3 regions of the Kitasatospora sp. CM 4170 genome follow, and region 1 is predicted to be linked to each of the others. Evidence: riboswitches for the same ligand, from Rfam matches in the RefSeq annotation. Region 1 holds a riboswitch; each other region holds the start of a gene.

Evidence for each region. Region 1 has a riboswitch for cobalamin ahead of RMN57_RS01665 (peptidase). Riboswitches for the same ligand answer to the same signal wherever they lie in the genome.
Region 2: linked by a shared signal. The riboswitch ahead of RMN57_RS09170 (HoxN/HupN/NixA family nickel/cobalt transporter) and the one ahead of RMN57_RS01665 (peptidase) in region 1 are both predicted to bind cobalamin.
Region 3: linked by a shared signal. The riboswitch ahead of RMN57_RS24475 (ribonucleoside-diphosphate reductase subunit alpha) and the one ahead of RMN57_RS01665 (peptidase) in region 1 are both predicted to bind cobalamin.

Annotation. Positions count from the first base shown of each region.
Region 1 covers NZ_CP134877.1:398,968-403,310, reverse strand. Annotated here, with positions in the region: gene RMN57_RS01680 (enoyl-CoA hydratase/isomerase family protein) at 1-1,055, shown strand, start outside; gene mmsB (3-hydroxyisobutyrate dehydrogenase) at 1,052-1,936, shown strand; partial or broken gene RMN57_RS01670 (enoyl-CoA hydratase) at 1,933-2,705, shown strand; cobalamin riboswitch at 2,856-2,996, shown strand; gene RMN57_RS01665 (peptidase) at 3,094-4,170, shown strand; gene RMN57_RS01660 (flagellar hook-length control protein FliK) at 4,206-4,343, shown strand, end outside.
Region 2 covers NZ_CP134877.1:2,317,071-2,321,413, forward strand. Annotated here, with positions in the region: gene RMN57_RS09160 (aminopeptidase P family protein) at 1-803, opposite strand, end outside; gene rpmG (50S ribosomal protein L33) at 1,062-1,226, shown strand; gene RMN57_RS09170 (HoxN/HupN/NixA family nickel/cobalt transporter) at 1,307-2,470, opposite strand; cobalamin riboswitch at 2,503-2,697, opposite strand; gene RMN57_RS09175 (metalloregulator ArsR/SmtB family transcription factor) at 2,780-3,178, shown strand; gene RMN57_RS09180 (ATP-binding protein) at 3,360-4,343, opposite strand, start outside.
Region 3 covers NZ_CP134877.1:5,707,228-5,711,570, forward strand. Annotated here, with positions in the region: gene RMN57_RS24470 (ribonucleotide-diphosphate reductase subunit beta) at 1-265, opposite strand, end outside; gene RMN57_RS24475 (ribonucleoside-diphosphate reductase subunit alpha) at 286-2,685, opposite strand; cobalamin riboswitch at 2,874-3,016, opposite strand; gene RMN57_RS24480 (glycosyltransferase family 39 protein) at 3,081-4,343, opposite strand, start outside.

The sequences.
Region 1 (4,343 bases):
ACGAGGTCATCGTCCAGCGTGAGGGCAGGGCGGGCCTGATCGTCCTCAACCGGCCCGCGGCCCTGAACGCCCTCACCCACGGCATGGTGCAGCGGATCTCGGAGGCCCTGGACGCCTGGGAGCAGGACGAGCGGATCGAGACCGTCGTCGTCACCGGGGCCGGCGACCGCGCCTTCTGCGCCGGCGGCGACATCGTCGCCATCCACCGCGCCGCCACCGGCGGCGACCCGCGAGCCGTCGAGGAGTTCTGGCGCGACGAGTACCGGCTCAACGCCCGGATCGCCCGCTACTCCAAGCCCTACGTCGCCGTCATGGACGGCATCGTGATGGGCGGCGGCGTCGGCGTCTCCGCCCACGGCAGCGTCCGCATCGTCACCGGGACCACCCGCGTCGCCATGCCGGAGGCGGGCATCGGTTTCGTCCCCGACGTCGGCGGCACCTACCTGCTCGCCCTCGCACCGGGCGAGCTCGGTACCCACCTCGCCCTGACGGCCGGCTCGGTCGGCGGCGCGGACGCCCTGCTGTGCGGGCTCGCCGACCACTTCGTGCCCGCCGAGCGGCTCCCGGCCCTGCTGGACGACCTCGCCGAGCTGCCCGTGCACGACGCCCTCGAACGGCACGTCGAGCCCGCGCCGGCGGGCGTGCTGGACGGACACCGGGCGTGGATCGACAGCTGCTACGCCGCCGACACCGTGGCGGAGATCCTCGACCGGCTGCGGGAGAGCGGCGAGCCCGAAGCCAAGAAGGCCGTGGACCGGATCACCGCCAACTCCCCGACCGCCGTGACGGCGACGCTCGCCGCACTGCGCCGGGCCCGGGCCCTCGGCCCGCTGGAGGCGGTGCTGGACCAGGAGTACCGCACGTCCTGTGCGGCGCTCTCCACGCCCGACCTCGCCGAGGGGATCCGGGCCCAGGTGATCGACAAGGACCGCACGCCGCGGTGGAGCCCGGCGACGCTGAGCGCCGTCGAACCCGCCGCCGTGGCGCGCTACTTCGCCCCGCTCGGCGAGCGCGAACTCGGCCTCGCCGCCATCACACCCCTGGAGCGCTGGTGACCCACCGCATCGGATTCGTCGGACTGGGCAACATGGGCGGCCCGATGGCGGCCAACCTGGTCAAAGCGGGGTACCGGGTGACCGGTTACGACCTGGCGGAGGACGCCCGGGAGCGCGCCGCCGCGCATGGCGTGGTCGTGGCCGGCTCGGCGGCGGAAGCGGTCGGCGACGCCGAGTCGGTGGTCACCATGCTGCCGACCGGACGGCAGGTCCTGGACGCCTACCGGGAGCTCACCGCCGTCGCCCGGGGTGCGCTGTTCGTGGACTGTTCCACCATCGCCGTCGGGGACGCCCGGGTGGCCGCCGACCTCGCCCGGGTCGCCGGGCACCGCGCCGTCGACGCACCGGTCTCCGGTGGCGTGGCCGGTGCGGAGGCGGCGAGCCTCACGTTCATGGTCGGCGCCGGGGACGCAGACTTCGCCGCCGTCGAACCGGTGTTGGCGGCGATGGGCCGCCGCGTCGTCCACTGCGGAGCCTCCGGCGCCGGCCAGGCGGCGAAGATCTGCAACAACATGATCCTGGGCATCTCCATGATCGCGGTCGGCGAGGCCTTCGCCCTCGGGGAGAGCCTCGGCCTGAGCCACCAGGCGCTGTTCGACGTGGCCTCCACGGCCTCCGGGCAGTGCTGGGCGCTCACCACCAACTGTCCGGTGCCCGGCCCGGTGCCGACCAGCCCGGCCAACCGCGGGTACGCGGCCGGGTTCGCCGCCGCGCTGATGGCCAAGGACCTCGGGCTCGCCGCCGACGCGGCCACCGCCTCCGCCGTTCCGGCCGAACTGGGCAGGCGGGCAGCCGAGTTGTTCGCCGATTTCGCCCAGGGCGAGGCCGCCGGCCTGGACTTCTCCGCCATCATCACCACCCTCAGGGAGACCTCCGCATGACGTACGAGACGATCCTGGTCGAGCGCAAGGGCCGGGTCGGGCTGATCACGCTCGACCGTCCCAAGGCGCTCAACGCGCTCAACACCCTCCTGATGAACGAAGTCGTCGCGGCGGCAACGGAGTTCGACCGCGATCCGGAGATCGGCTGCCTGCTGGTCACCGGCTCGGAGAAGGCCTTCGCGGCCGGCGCCGACATCAAGGAGATGCAGTCCCTCGGCTTCGTGGACGCCTACCTGGGCGACTGGTTCGCCGCCTGGGACCGCTTCGCCGCCCTGCGCAAGCCGGTCGTGGCGGCCGTCGCGGGCTACGCGCTCGGCGGAGGCTGCGAGTTGGCGATGATGTGCGACATCCTGCTGGCGGCCGACACCGCGAGGTTCGGGCAACCGGAGATCAAGCTCGGCGTGATCCCCGGCATCGGCGGCTCGCAGCGGCTGACCCGGGCGATCGGCAAGGCCAAGGCGATGGAGCTCTGCCTGACCGGCCGGATGATGGGCGCCGAGGAGGCCGAGCGGGCCGGTCTGGTCTCGCGGATCGTCCCGGCCGACCAGCTGCTCGCCGAGGCCCTGCCACCGCGGAGAAGGCCGCGGAGATGTCGACCCCGGCGGCCGTCATGCTCAAGGAGAGCGTCGACCGCGCGTACGAGACCACCCTCGCCGAGGGCGTCCGGTTCGAACGCCGGCTCTTCCACGCCGCGTTCGCCACGGCGGACCAGAAGGAGGGCATGGCCGCCTTCGCCGAGAAGCGCCCGCCGTCCTTCACCCACCGCTGACAGGCCGCGTGGTGCGCCGCCCCCGGACGAGGGGCGGCGCACCACGGGCCGTCGGCCGTCGGACCGCCGGCGCGGGTGGGCGTCCAGGTGGGGCCGGGCCGCCCGGACCCACCGTGATGTGACGCACGATCCCTTGACCGGATCTTTTCCGCTTCGCCATGATGAGCCGTCAAGTTGTGACTCCGCCGTTCGGGGGAAGCCGGTCCGAATCCGGCGCTGACCCGCAACGGTAGGCCGCCGACGCCACGTCGGCGGCGAGCCCGAGTACCCGTCGGCGGAGGTGTTGTCCCCTCCTCCCGTCGTGGTCTGCGGGCCGGAGCTCCGAGGGCTGCCCCGGCACGTTGCCGACGTCCTCCGGGCCCCTGCGTCCAGGCCCGGAAAGGCACCCATGTCCGCGCTTCGCCGCACCTTCGGTCTGCTCGCGATACCCGCCCTCGCGCTCGCCACCGCACTCCCCGCGGCCACCGCCGCCCACGCCGCACCGGCCGCCGCGACGTCCTCCCCGACCGTCCGGCCGGATGCCGCCGCGGCCGGCTGGCTGGCCCGCCAGCTCGTCGACGGCGACCACTTCGAGTCCGTCTTCAACGGCACCGCCTACCCCGACCAGGGCCTGACCATCGACGCCGTGCTGGCCTTCGCCGCCTCGCACAGCTCCGACCAGGCCGCCGCCAAGGCCACCGCCTGGCTGGCCAAGCCCGAGATCATCAGCGGCTACCTCGGCGACGGCACCACCGAGGCCTACGCGGGCGCCACCGCCAAGCTGCTGCTCGCCGCCGAGGTCCGCGGCGTGAACCCGACGGCTTTCGGCGGCATCGACCTGCCGGCCCGGCTGCGCTCGCTCCAGAGCCCCGAGGGCCGCTTCTCCGACCGCTCCCAGTGGGGCGACTACAGCAACGCCTTCGGCCAGTCGCTCGCCCTGATCGCCCTGCACCGCACCCCCGGCGGCGCCCCTGCCACGGCCGTCGACTTCCTCGCCAACAGCCAGTGCGCGGACGGCGGTTACCCGGTCTCCTTCGGTCAGGCCGCCTGCACCAGCGACCCGGACGCGACCGCCCTCGCCGCCCAGGCCCTCGCCGCCACCGGCCGCACCGCCAAGGCGAACGCGGGTCTCGGCTGGCTCGCCGCCCACCAGAACGCCGACGGCGGCTTCGTCGCGGCCGGGGCCACCGCCTCCAACGCCAACACCACCGGGCTGGCCACGCAGGCGCTGCTGTCCGGCGGGCGCTTCGGGGCCGGCGTCAAGGGCTGGAGCCGGTTGGTCAAGTTCCAGCAGGGCTGCACCACCGACCCGGCGGTGCGGGGCGCGATCGCGTACGACGCGTCCGGTTTCAACGCGGGCAACGGGTCCCGCGCCACCGCGCAGGCCGTCCTCGGCCTCGGTGGCACCCCGCTGGCCACCCTCTCCGCCGCCGGCGCGCGTCCCGACGCCCCGACCCTGGCCTGCCCGGCCCCGGCCTCCCACTGAGACGACGAACCCCCGATCCCGCGAGGAGAGTTCCGATGACCGACACCCTCATCCCGGCCCGCCCGGCCCGCCCGGCCCGCCGCACGCTCGGTTCGGTCGCCGCGGCCGCCGCCCTCACCGCCGGCCTGCTCGGCGCCTCCGCCGTCCAGGCCCCGCCGGCCCGGGCCGCGGCC
Region 2 (4,343 bases), 1.9 Mb from region 1:
CCGAGCGCCTCCCGACCGGCCCGCTGGGCGCGGAACACCAGCCGGTGCAGCTCCACCTGCCAGGGCGCGGGGGCCGCGCCGATCACGAAGGTCCGGGCGGTGGAGACGCCGTACCCGCGGTACTGCGCGCCCAGCACCACGGTCAGGAAGTCGCCCTCCTCCACCCGCCGGTCGGTGGGCTGGTGGGCCTGCTGCCCGGAGTGGCTGCCGGTGCCGACCGAGACCGGGAAGGCCGCCCGGTCCGCGCCGTGGTCGATCATCCGGCGCTCCAGCTCCATCGCCAGGTGCCGCTCGGTGCGGCCGACCAGGATCGACTCCAGCAGTTCGCCGAGCGCCTGGTCGGCGATCTCGGCCGCGATCCGCAGGTCGGCGATCTCGTGCTCGTCCTTGACCACCCGCAGCCGCTCGACCGCCTGGGCTAGGTCGGCCAGCCGGACCCCCTCGGCCAGGCCGGCCACCGCCCGGTGCCGGCTGACGGTGAGGTCGTGCTCCTCCACCGCGAGGTCGGTCACCCGGAGCTTCGCCGCCGCGGCCGCGGCGGCCAGCGCGGTGTCCGCCCCGGCCGCCACCGGCACCCGGGTCACGTCCTCGACGATCAGGTGTTCGCCGGTGTCGTCCGGCGGCAGGTCGTCCGGCAGCGCCAGCAGCGCCCGCTCCCGGGTGAGCAGCAGCGTCGCGCCGCACGGCGGGCACCCGGTCAGGTACCGCACGTTCGCCGCCCGGGTGATCAGCGCCGCGTCGGCCCCGGTCGCACTGCAGTGCTCCCTCAGCCGCTCCCGCCGGCCCGCGTACGCATCAGACATGGGTCGAGCCTACGGAGGCCCGTCCCGATCCGCCCGCCGAGCGCCCCCAGCCGGGGCCCGGCGCGCGGCGCTCCCCCACCGCGCGCGCCGACCCCGCGCGCCCACCGCACTCCCCCCGGGAATGGGCGGGCCGGAGCGCGCGTTGTGAGGCAATACGTGAAAACGACTTCCATTTCGGCGTACGGCCTCCGGCCGGCGCCGGGACGGCCACCCCGGAGCGGCGACCCGCCGAGCCGGCCGACCCCAGGAGGACCACCCATGGCCCGCAGCGAACTGCGCCCGATCATCAAGCTCAGGTCCACGGCCGGGACCGGCTACACCTACGTGGCCCGCAAGAGCCGCCGCAACGACCCGGACCGGCTGGTACTGCGCAAGTACGACCCGGTCGTGCGGCAGCACGTCGACTTCCGCGAGGAGCGCTGACCCCTGAACGCGGCGCCCCCTGAACGCGATGGAGCCTCCCCGGGACCGGGGAGGCTCCATCGCGTGCGGCGACCCGCGGCCTACCGCGCCGCCTCCTGGGCGGCGGGCGCGTCCTCGGCCGGCCCGGCGCCCGGCTGCACCGGCTGCGGGCTCCACTTCTGCTCGACCCCGGCGATCCGCCAGTACCCGATCGCCGCCGCCCAGACCACCACGAACAGCCCGACGATCGCGTAGCCGACGTTGTCCAGCGAGATGTCCGCGATCCAGCCGCTCACCGGGTCGGTCAGGTCCAGCTTCTCGTGCAGCACCCCGACCAGCTCGATGGTGCCGATGATGAAGGCCACCGCGATCGACAGGCCGGTGATGGTCAGGTTGTAGTACACCTTGCGCACCGGGTTGGAGAACGCCCACTGGTACGCGAAGTTCATGAACGTCCCGTCCAGCGTGTCGAACAGGCTCATCCCGGCCGCGAAGAGCAGCGGCAGGCAGGCGATCGCGTACCAGGGCAGCCCGGAGGCCGCGCCCGAGCCGGCCATCACCATCAGGGTCACCTCGGTCGCGGTGTCGAAGCCGAGGCCGAGCACCATGCCGACCGGGAACATCTGGCCCGGGCGGGTGATCGAGCGGGTGGCGCGGTTCAGGACGCGGGCCAGGAAGCCGCGCGCGTTGAGGTGCTCCTCCAGCTCCGCCTCGTCGAACCGCCCGGCCCGCATCGAGCGGAACACCTTGAGGATGCCGAACAGCGCGGCCAGGTTGAGCGCGCCGATCAGGTAGAGGAAGGCGCCGGAGGCGGAGGTGCCTACCATGCCCAGCCACTGGTGGGTGGTGGACTCGTCGTCCATCAGGGTGTCGGCCAGCTGCGCGCCGCCCGCCACCAGGGCGGCCATCAGGACCACCATCGAGGAGTGCCCGAGGGCGAACCAGAAGCCGACCGAGACCGGCCGCTTGCCGTCGGCCATCAGCTTGCGGGTGGTGTTGTCGATGACCGCGATGTGGTCGGCGTCGAAGGCGTGCCGCATGCCGAGGGTGTAGGCGGTGATCCCCAGGCCCACCCCGAAGACCTGGGTGCCGACCTCGTACTTCTCGGGGGCGACCAGGAAGATGAGCGTCCCGAACGCCACCACGTGCATGGCCAGGATCACCCCCATCAGCCCGGCCGTGCGGACGGTGTCCTCGCGGCGCCACCGGAAGGTCGGCAGGACGGACGGCGCCGCCGGAGCAGCGGCGGTTTCGGGCAGGGTCATCCTGGGATCACGCTCCAGCACCTCGTGGAATGACGTTCGTGAGATGCCGTGGCCGGTCTCCTGGCTGACGGGGCTTCCGTACCCGCCTTCCCAGGCGCGCGAGGCGCCCAGTGGCGTCATGGGTACGGACGATTCCCCCCGATCACAGTGGCGAGGGCCGCTCCGGACTCCGGACCCCTGAGGGTCCGTCACCGGTCTTCCCGAACACCACGGCGGGCAACACCGTAGGGGGCCCGTGCACACCCTTGCAAGGCTGCGCACCTGCGCAGGTGTCAAGGATCACAGGGCCGGGGCTGCAAGAATGTCCGTATGCATCTCGTACCGGCCGACCGCGCGGGCCACCGCACCATCGACGGACACCGGGTCTGCGAGGCCATCGCCGCGATCGGCGACACCGGGCACGTCCGGTCCTGGGCCGAGCGGTTCTCGCTGCTCGCCGACCCCGGACGGCTCGCCCTGCTGCTCGCCCTCCACCGCGCCGGTCCGCTCGCCGTCACCGACCTCGCGGTTGCCACCGGCATGCGCGACCCCGCCGTCTCCCAGGCGCTGCGGCTGCTGCGGACGGCCGGCGTGGTCACCGGCGACAAGGACGGACGCGTCGTGCGCTACCGGCTCGTGGACGACGCCATGCGCCCCCTCCTCAACACCTGCGCCGCCCACCCAGCCCCCACCTCCGCCGACACCCGAACGGCCACCGCAACCGGCTGAGAGATCCCGGGCCATCGCCGCGCGCCCGTGCTCGGCGACCTCTACGACGGCGGAGGCACCTGAGCCTCGTCCCCGGACCTACCGCGCCGCCCAGGCCGAGCAGTCCACCGAGCACAGGTTCACCGGGGGCGGTGATCCTGCCGGCCTCAGCGCGCGCCCCGTCCGCCGAACGCCGCCCGCGTCACCTTCCACGCTGCCCGGCGTCCGCCTCCGGACCTCCGAGCTCGCCGAGCCGGGAGCGGCCGCGCTCGGCCAGGCCGGTGTCGCCGGATTCCTCGGCCAGGGTGACGAGCAGCCTCAGCGCCTCGGCCTCCTTCAGCCGCTGGCCGAGGGCCGCAGCCCGCCGAGCGGCCTCCGCCGCCAGGGCGGCGGCCTCGTCGAGCAGCCCCAGCACCCGGTGGGCACGGGCCCGCACCAGCGGGAGCCGCATCAGCATCGGGGCGTCGCCCTCCGCCTCGGCCAGCGCGGTGGCCTCGTCCAGGACGACCACCGCCTGCTCCGGGCGACCGACCGCGATCAGCGCCTGCGCGAGGTTGTAGCTCTGGACGACCACGCCGTGCGCGTCGCCCTCGTTCTCCTCCCGGGCGAGGGTGAAGAGCTCGACGGCCCGCTCCGGGCGGCCGTCGGCCAGGCAGAGCAGGCCGTCCGTCTCGTGGAGCACGCCGACCAGCCGACGGTCGGCCACCAGCGGCACCAGCTCCGAAGCGGCCGCCAGCTGCTCGGTCGCCCGCGGGAAGTCCCTCAGCTCGTAGTGGGCCCGGGCGAGCTGGTTGCACATCCGGACCACGGCGTCCGAACGGTCGTCCCGCCGGGCCGACTCGACGCCGAGCCGGTGGGTCTCGATCCAGTCGTCGTAGTACTTACCGCCGTGGTAGAGCGGCCAGAGCGACTCGCAGAGCCGCCAGACGTCGCCGTGCCGGCCCTGCTCACCGGCCGACCTGACCACCTCGCGCAGGTTGGCCCGCTCGGCCCGCAGCCAGTCCAGCGCCACCGCTCCGGAGGTGAACCCCGGCAGCCCTTCGCCGGCCGGCTCCTGCAGCCGCAGTCGCGATCCGAGCACCGCGACGTCCGCCAGGAACGCCCGGCCCCGGTAGTACTCGACCACGCGGGCGAACAACCCGGACCGCTCCGGCAGCTCCCGGACCCGCTCGTAGGCGTGGCGCCG
Region 3 (4,343 bases), 5.3 Mb from region 1:
GCCGCGCCTCCGGGGAGTTGATGTGCTTGTAGAGGCTCAGCACCACGTTGTTCGCGACGATCGAGTCACCGGTCGCGAAGAAGGCGACCAGCCGGCCGATCATGTGCCGCTCGCCCTCGCTCAGCTTGGCGAGGTCGGCGACGTCGGAGTGCAGGTCCACCTCCTCCACCGTCCAGGTGTTCTTGATCGCGTCCCGGTACCGGTCGTAGAACGACGGGTAGCGCATCGGGCGCAGGGTCAGCTCGAACCCGGGGTCGAGCAGCATCTTGCGGTCTTCGGGGGTGCTCACTGGCAGGCCTCGCAGGACTCGGGGTTCTCCAGGGAGCAGGCGATGGCGTCCTGCTCCTCCTGGGTCATGGTCGGGGTGGGCACGGGCACGGCCGTGCGGGCGGTCCCGGACGCGGCCTGGGCGATCCGGGTCGCCGGGCGCGAGCGCAGGTAGTAGGTGGTCTTCAGACCGACCTTCCACGCGTACGCATACATCGAGCTGAGCTTGCCGATGGTCGGCGCCGCCATGAAGAGGTTCAGCGACTGGCTCTGGTCGAGGTACGGCATGCGCGCCGCGGCCAGGTCGATCAGCGCGCGCTGCGGCAGCTCCCAGGCCGTCCGGTACAGCGAACGGATCTCGGCCGGCAGCCAGTTGAGCTCCTGGACCGAGCCGTTGGCGTCGCGCAGCGCGTCGCGGGTCTGCTGGTCCCAGACGCCCAGCTCCTTGAGCTCGCGCACCAGGTAGGGGTTGACCTGCAGGAACTCGCCCGACAGCGTCTCGCGCTTGAACAGGTTGGACACCTGCGGCTCGATGCACTCGTACACACCGGCGATCGAGGCGATCGTGGCGGTCGGCGCGATGGCCAGCAGCAGCGAGTTGCGCAGGCCGGTCTCGGCGATCCGGGTGCGCAGCGCGGCCCAGCGGTCGGCCCACTGCGGGGCGGCCGACGGGAAGTGGTCGATGTGCAGCTCGCCGCGGGCGGCGCGGGTCTCGCCGTACGCCTCGTGGCGGCCCAGCTGCTCGGCCAGGTCGGCGGAGCGCTCGTACGCGGTGAGCATGATCCGCTCGGCGATCAGCGTGGAGAGGGCCTTCGCCTCGGCGGAGTCGAAGTCGATCCGCAGCTTGAAGAAGACGTCCTGGAGGCCCATCACGCCGAGGCCGACCGGCCGCCAGCGGGAGTTCGACGTCCCGGCCTCGACGGTCGGGTAGAAGTTGATGTCCACCACGCGGTCGAGGAAGGTCACGGCGGTGCGCACGGTGGCGTCCAGCCGCTCCCAGTCCATCGCGCCGATCAGGTCGGCGGTCGACGCACCCTCGGCCACGTGGGCGCCGAGGTTGACCGAGCCGAGGTTGCAGACGGCGGTCTCGGAGTCGTCCGTGACCTCCAGGATCTCCGTGCACAGGTTGGACGAGTGGACCGTCCGGCCCGGCAGCGCGGTCTGGTTGGCGGCGCGGTTGGAGGCGTCCTTGAAGGTCATCCAGCCGTTGCCGGTCTGCGCCAGGGTGCGCATCATCCGGGCGTAGAGGGTCTGCGCGGGGATGGTGCGGACGGCCTTGCCGGCCAGCTCGGCCTTGCGGTAGGCCTCGTCGAAGTCCTCGCCCCAGAGGTCGACCAGCTCCGGCACGTCGGCCGGGGAGAACAGCGACCAGTCCTCGTTCGCGTTGACCCGGCGCATGAACTCGTCCGGGATCCAGTGCGCCAGGTTCAGGTTGTGGGTCCGGCGCGCCTCCTCACCGGTGTTGTCGCGCAGCTCCAGGAACTCCTCGATGTCCGCGTGCCAGGTCTCCAGGTAGACGCAGGCCGCGCCCTTGCGACGGCCGCCCTGGTTGACGGCGGCGACCGAGGAGTCGAGGGTGCGCAGGAACGGGACGATGCCGTTGGACTTGCCGTTGGTGCCCCGGATCAGGCTGCCGCGCGAGCGGATCCGCGAGTAGGAGAGGCCGATGCCGCCGGCGTGCTTGGAGAGGCGGGCGATCTGGGCGTACCGGGAGTAGATCGAGTCCAGGTTGTCGAGCGGCGAGTCCAGCAGGTAGCAGCTCGACATCTGCGGGTGCCGGGTGCCCGAGTTGAAGAGGGTCGGCGAGGAGGTCAGGTACTCCAGCCGGCTCATCAGGCGGTACAGCTCGGCCACCTCGCGCACCGACTGCTCGTTGTCGCCGACCGCCAGGCCACAGGCGACGCGGAGCAGGAAGTGCTGCGGGGTCTCGACGACCTTGCGGGTGATCGGGTGGCGCAGCAGGTAGCGGGACTGCACGGTGCGCAGGCCGAAGTACTCGAAGCGGTCGTCGCCCTGCGGGTCGATCAGGCCGTCGAGGACGGCGGCGTGCTTCGCCACGAGGGCGGCGGTGGTGTCGCCGATCAGACCCTCGGCGTGGCCGACCGCGATCGAGGTGGAGAAGGAGACCACGCCCTGGGTCGCGGCCTCGTCGACGATCTCCAGCGCGAGCAGCCGGGCGGCCAGCTTCGAGTACTGCGGGTCCTCGGCGATCATCGACGCTGCGGCGTCCACGGCCAGCCCGCGCAGCTCGGCGAAGTCCGAGCCGGCGTGGCGGCCGCGCAGCGCGGCGGCGGCGACATGGCCGGGGTCCACCTGCGGAAGGTCGGCGCTGCGGTCGGTCAGCACCCGCAGCAGAGCGCCGCCCGGGTCGGTGACCGTCGGGTCGGCGGTGGCGGAGCTGGTCCCCTGGGTGGGCAGGGTGGCTGAGGCAGCGGTGGTCAAGGCGCTCTCTCCTGGCGGCGATCGGCGGCGGTGGATCGAATCACCGGGCCGTTCGGGGCAGGGGAGCACGGCGCGGCAGCCGGACGGCGTCGCGCGACGGTGTCATCCCCGGCCCGCCCGCGAGGCCCGGAAGTACTGCTGGTGCTGAAGGCCTCTGCGGGGAGGTCGACCGGCACACCGTCGGCAGGTACTCGGACTCGCGGGCTCTGCATGGGAGCCGCCCGCACACCGCTGCGGGGCAGTCCCGGATTCCCACCGGGTTCCCCTGCGTCGACAGCAGGGACGAGCATACATCTAGTGGCGGCTGAGTATGACGGCCCCATATGTAGTGGCGGGCGTGTCGCGGGGCCCGAGTTGCGGGCCCGTCGCGCTCAGTACCGGAGGAACACTTTGTACGTGCCGGAATCGCCGGTCGGGGAGCTGAACTGAGCGATCAGGCGGTAGTGCCCGCCGGCCCCGAGAGCGTCCGCGAGAGCCCGGTTCATGGCGCTCGGCGCGGTGCTGTCGAGGACGACCAGGTTGAACCAGCCGTCCCGGACGGCGGTGACCGTGCCGTCGTCGCCGCGGTGCACCACGCCGGCCCGGTCCTGGTACTCGGTGCCCCGGCGGGCCGAGAACCACTGGTCGGGCTTGCTGACGCTGCCCAGGTAGTACTCCGGCAGCCCCTCCACCTCGGTGAGGTAGCGGCCGCCGTGCGGCTGGGCGTGCAGGCGCAGCACGCTGAGCAGCCGGCCGGAGTCGGGGCCGTCCTGGTACCGCAGGGACGCCTGCTCCAGCCCGAGGGCGAGCAGCACCACCCACGCCAGGATGCCCAGCTGGGGGTTGCGGAAGTGCGCGCCGACCAGCCTGGTGATGCCCACGCCGGCCAGCGGCGCGGCGAAGAGCATGCCGAACCCGAGGTGCCGGAACATCACGCCGGAGGTGCCCAGGCAGGCGTACAGGACCGGGATCAGCAGCGCCGTCCCGCACAGGGTGATGCTCAGCGCGGCGCGGCGCAGCCGGGTGGCCGTGATCTCGTCGTCCTCGGGCGACTCGTACATCCGCTCGCGCCGCACGTAGGCGGCCGCCCCGGCGCAGGCGAGCAGCGTGAACAGGCCGCTCCACTGGGCCGCGGAGAGCAGGACGGAGCCGGCCGACCGGGCCTCGTGGCCCTGGGTGGGCGACCAGGCCGCGACGTCGTCCAGCAGGCCGAACGGCAGCAGCAGCCCGACGGTGCCCACGGCCAGGAGCAGCGCCCGCAGGGCGGCCGGGCCGCGGCCCTTCCGGGCCGAGGCGGAGAGCACCGCGAGGGCGAGCACGGCGGGGAGGGCGACCACCGCGGCGTACTCCGCGGCGACCGCGAGGGCCGCCACCGGCGCGGCCAGCAGCACCAGGGCCACCGGGGCGCGGGCGGTGCGGACGACGATCCAGGCGGTGACCGCGACCAGGGCGATCGCGAGGGCGTCCGGGGCCGCGTAGAAGCCGACCACCACGGTGGACTGCACGACGGCGTACGCGGCGGCGCCGCAGATGGCCACGCGCTCGTTGAAGAGCCGGCGGGTCAGCGAGTAGGCCAGGACGGTGGTGACCAGCGCCAGGACCAGGCTGACCACCCGGGCCCCGAAGATCCCGCTCGCGTTCGCGGCGGCGCCGGC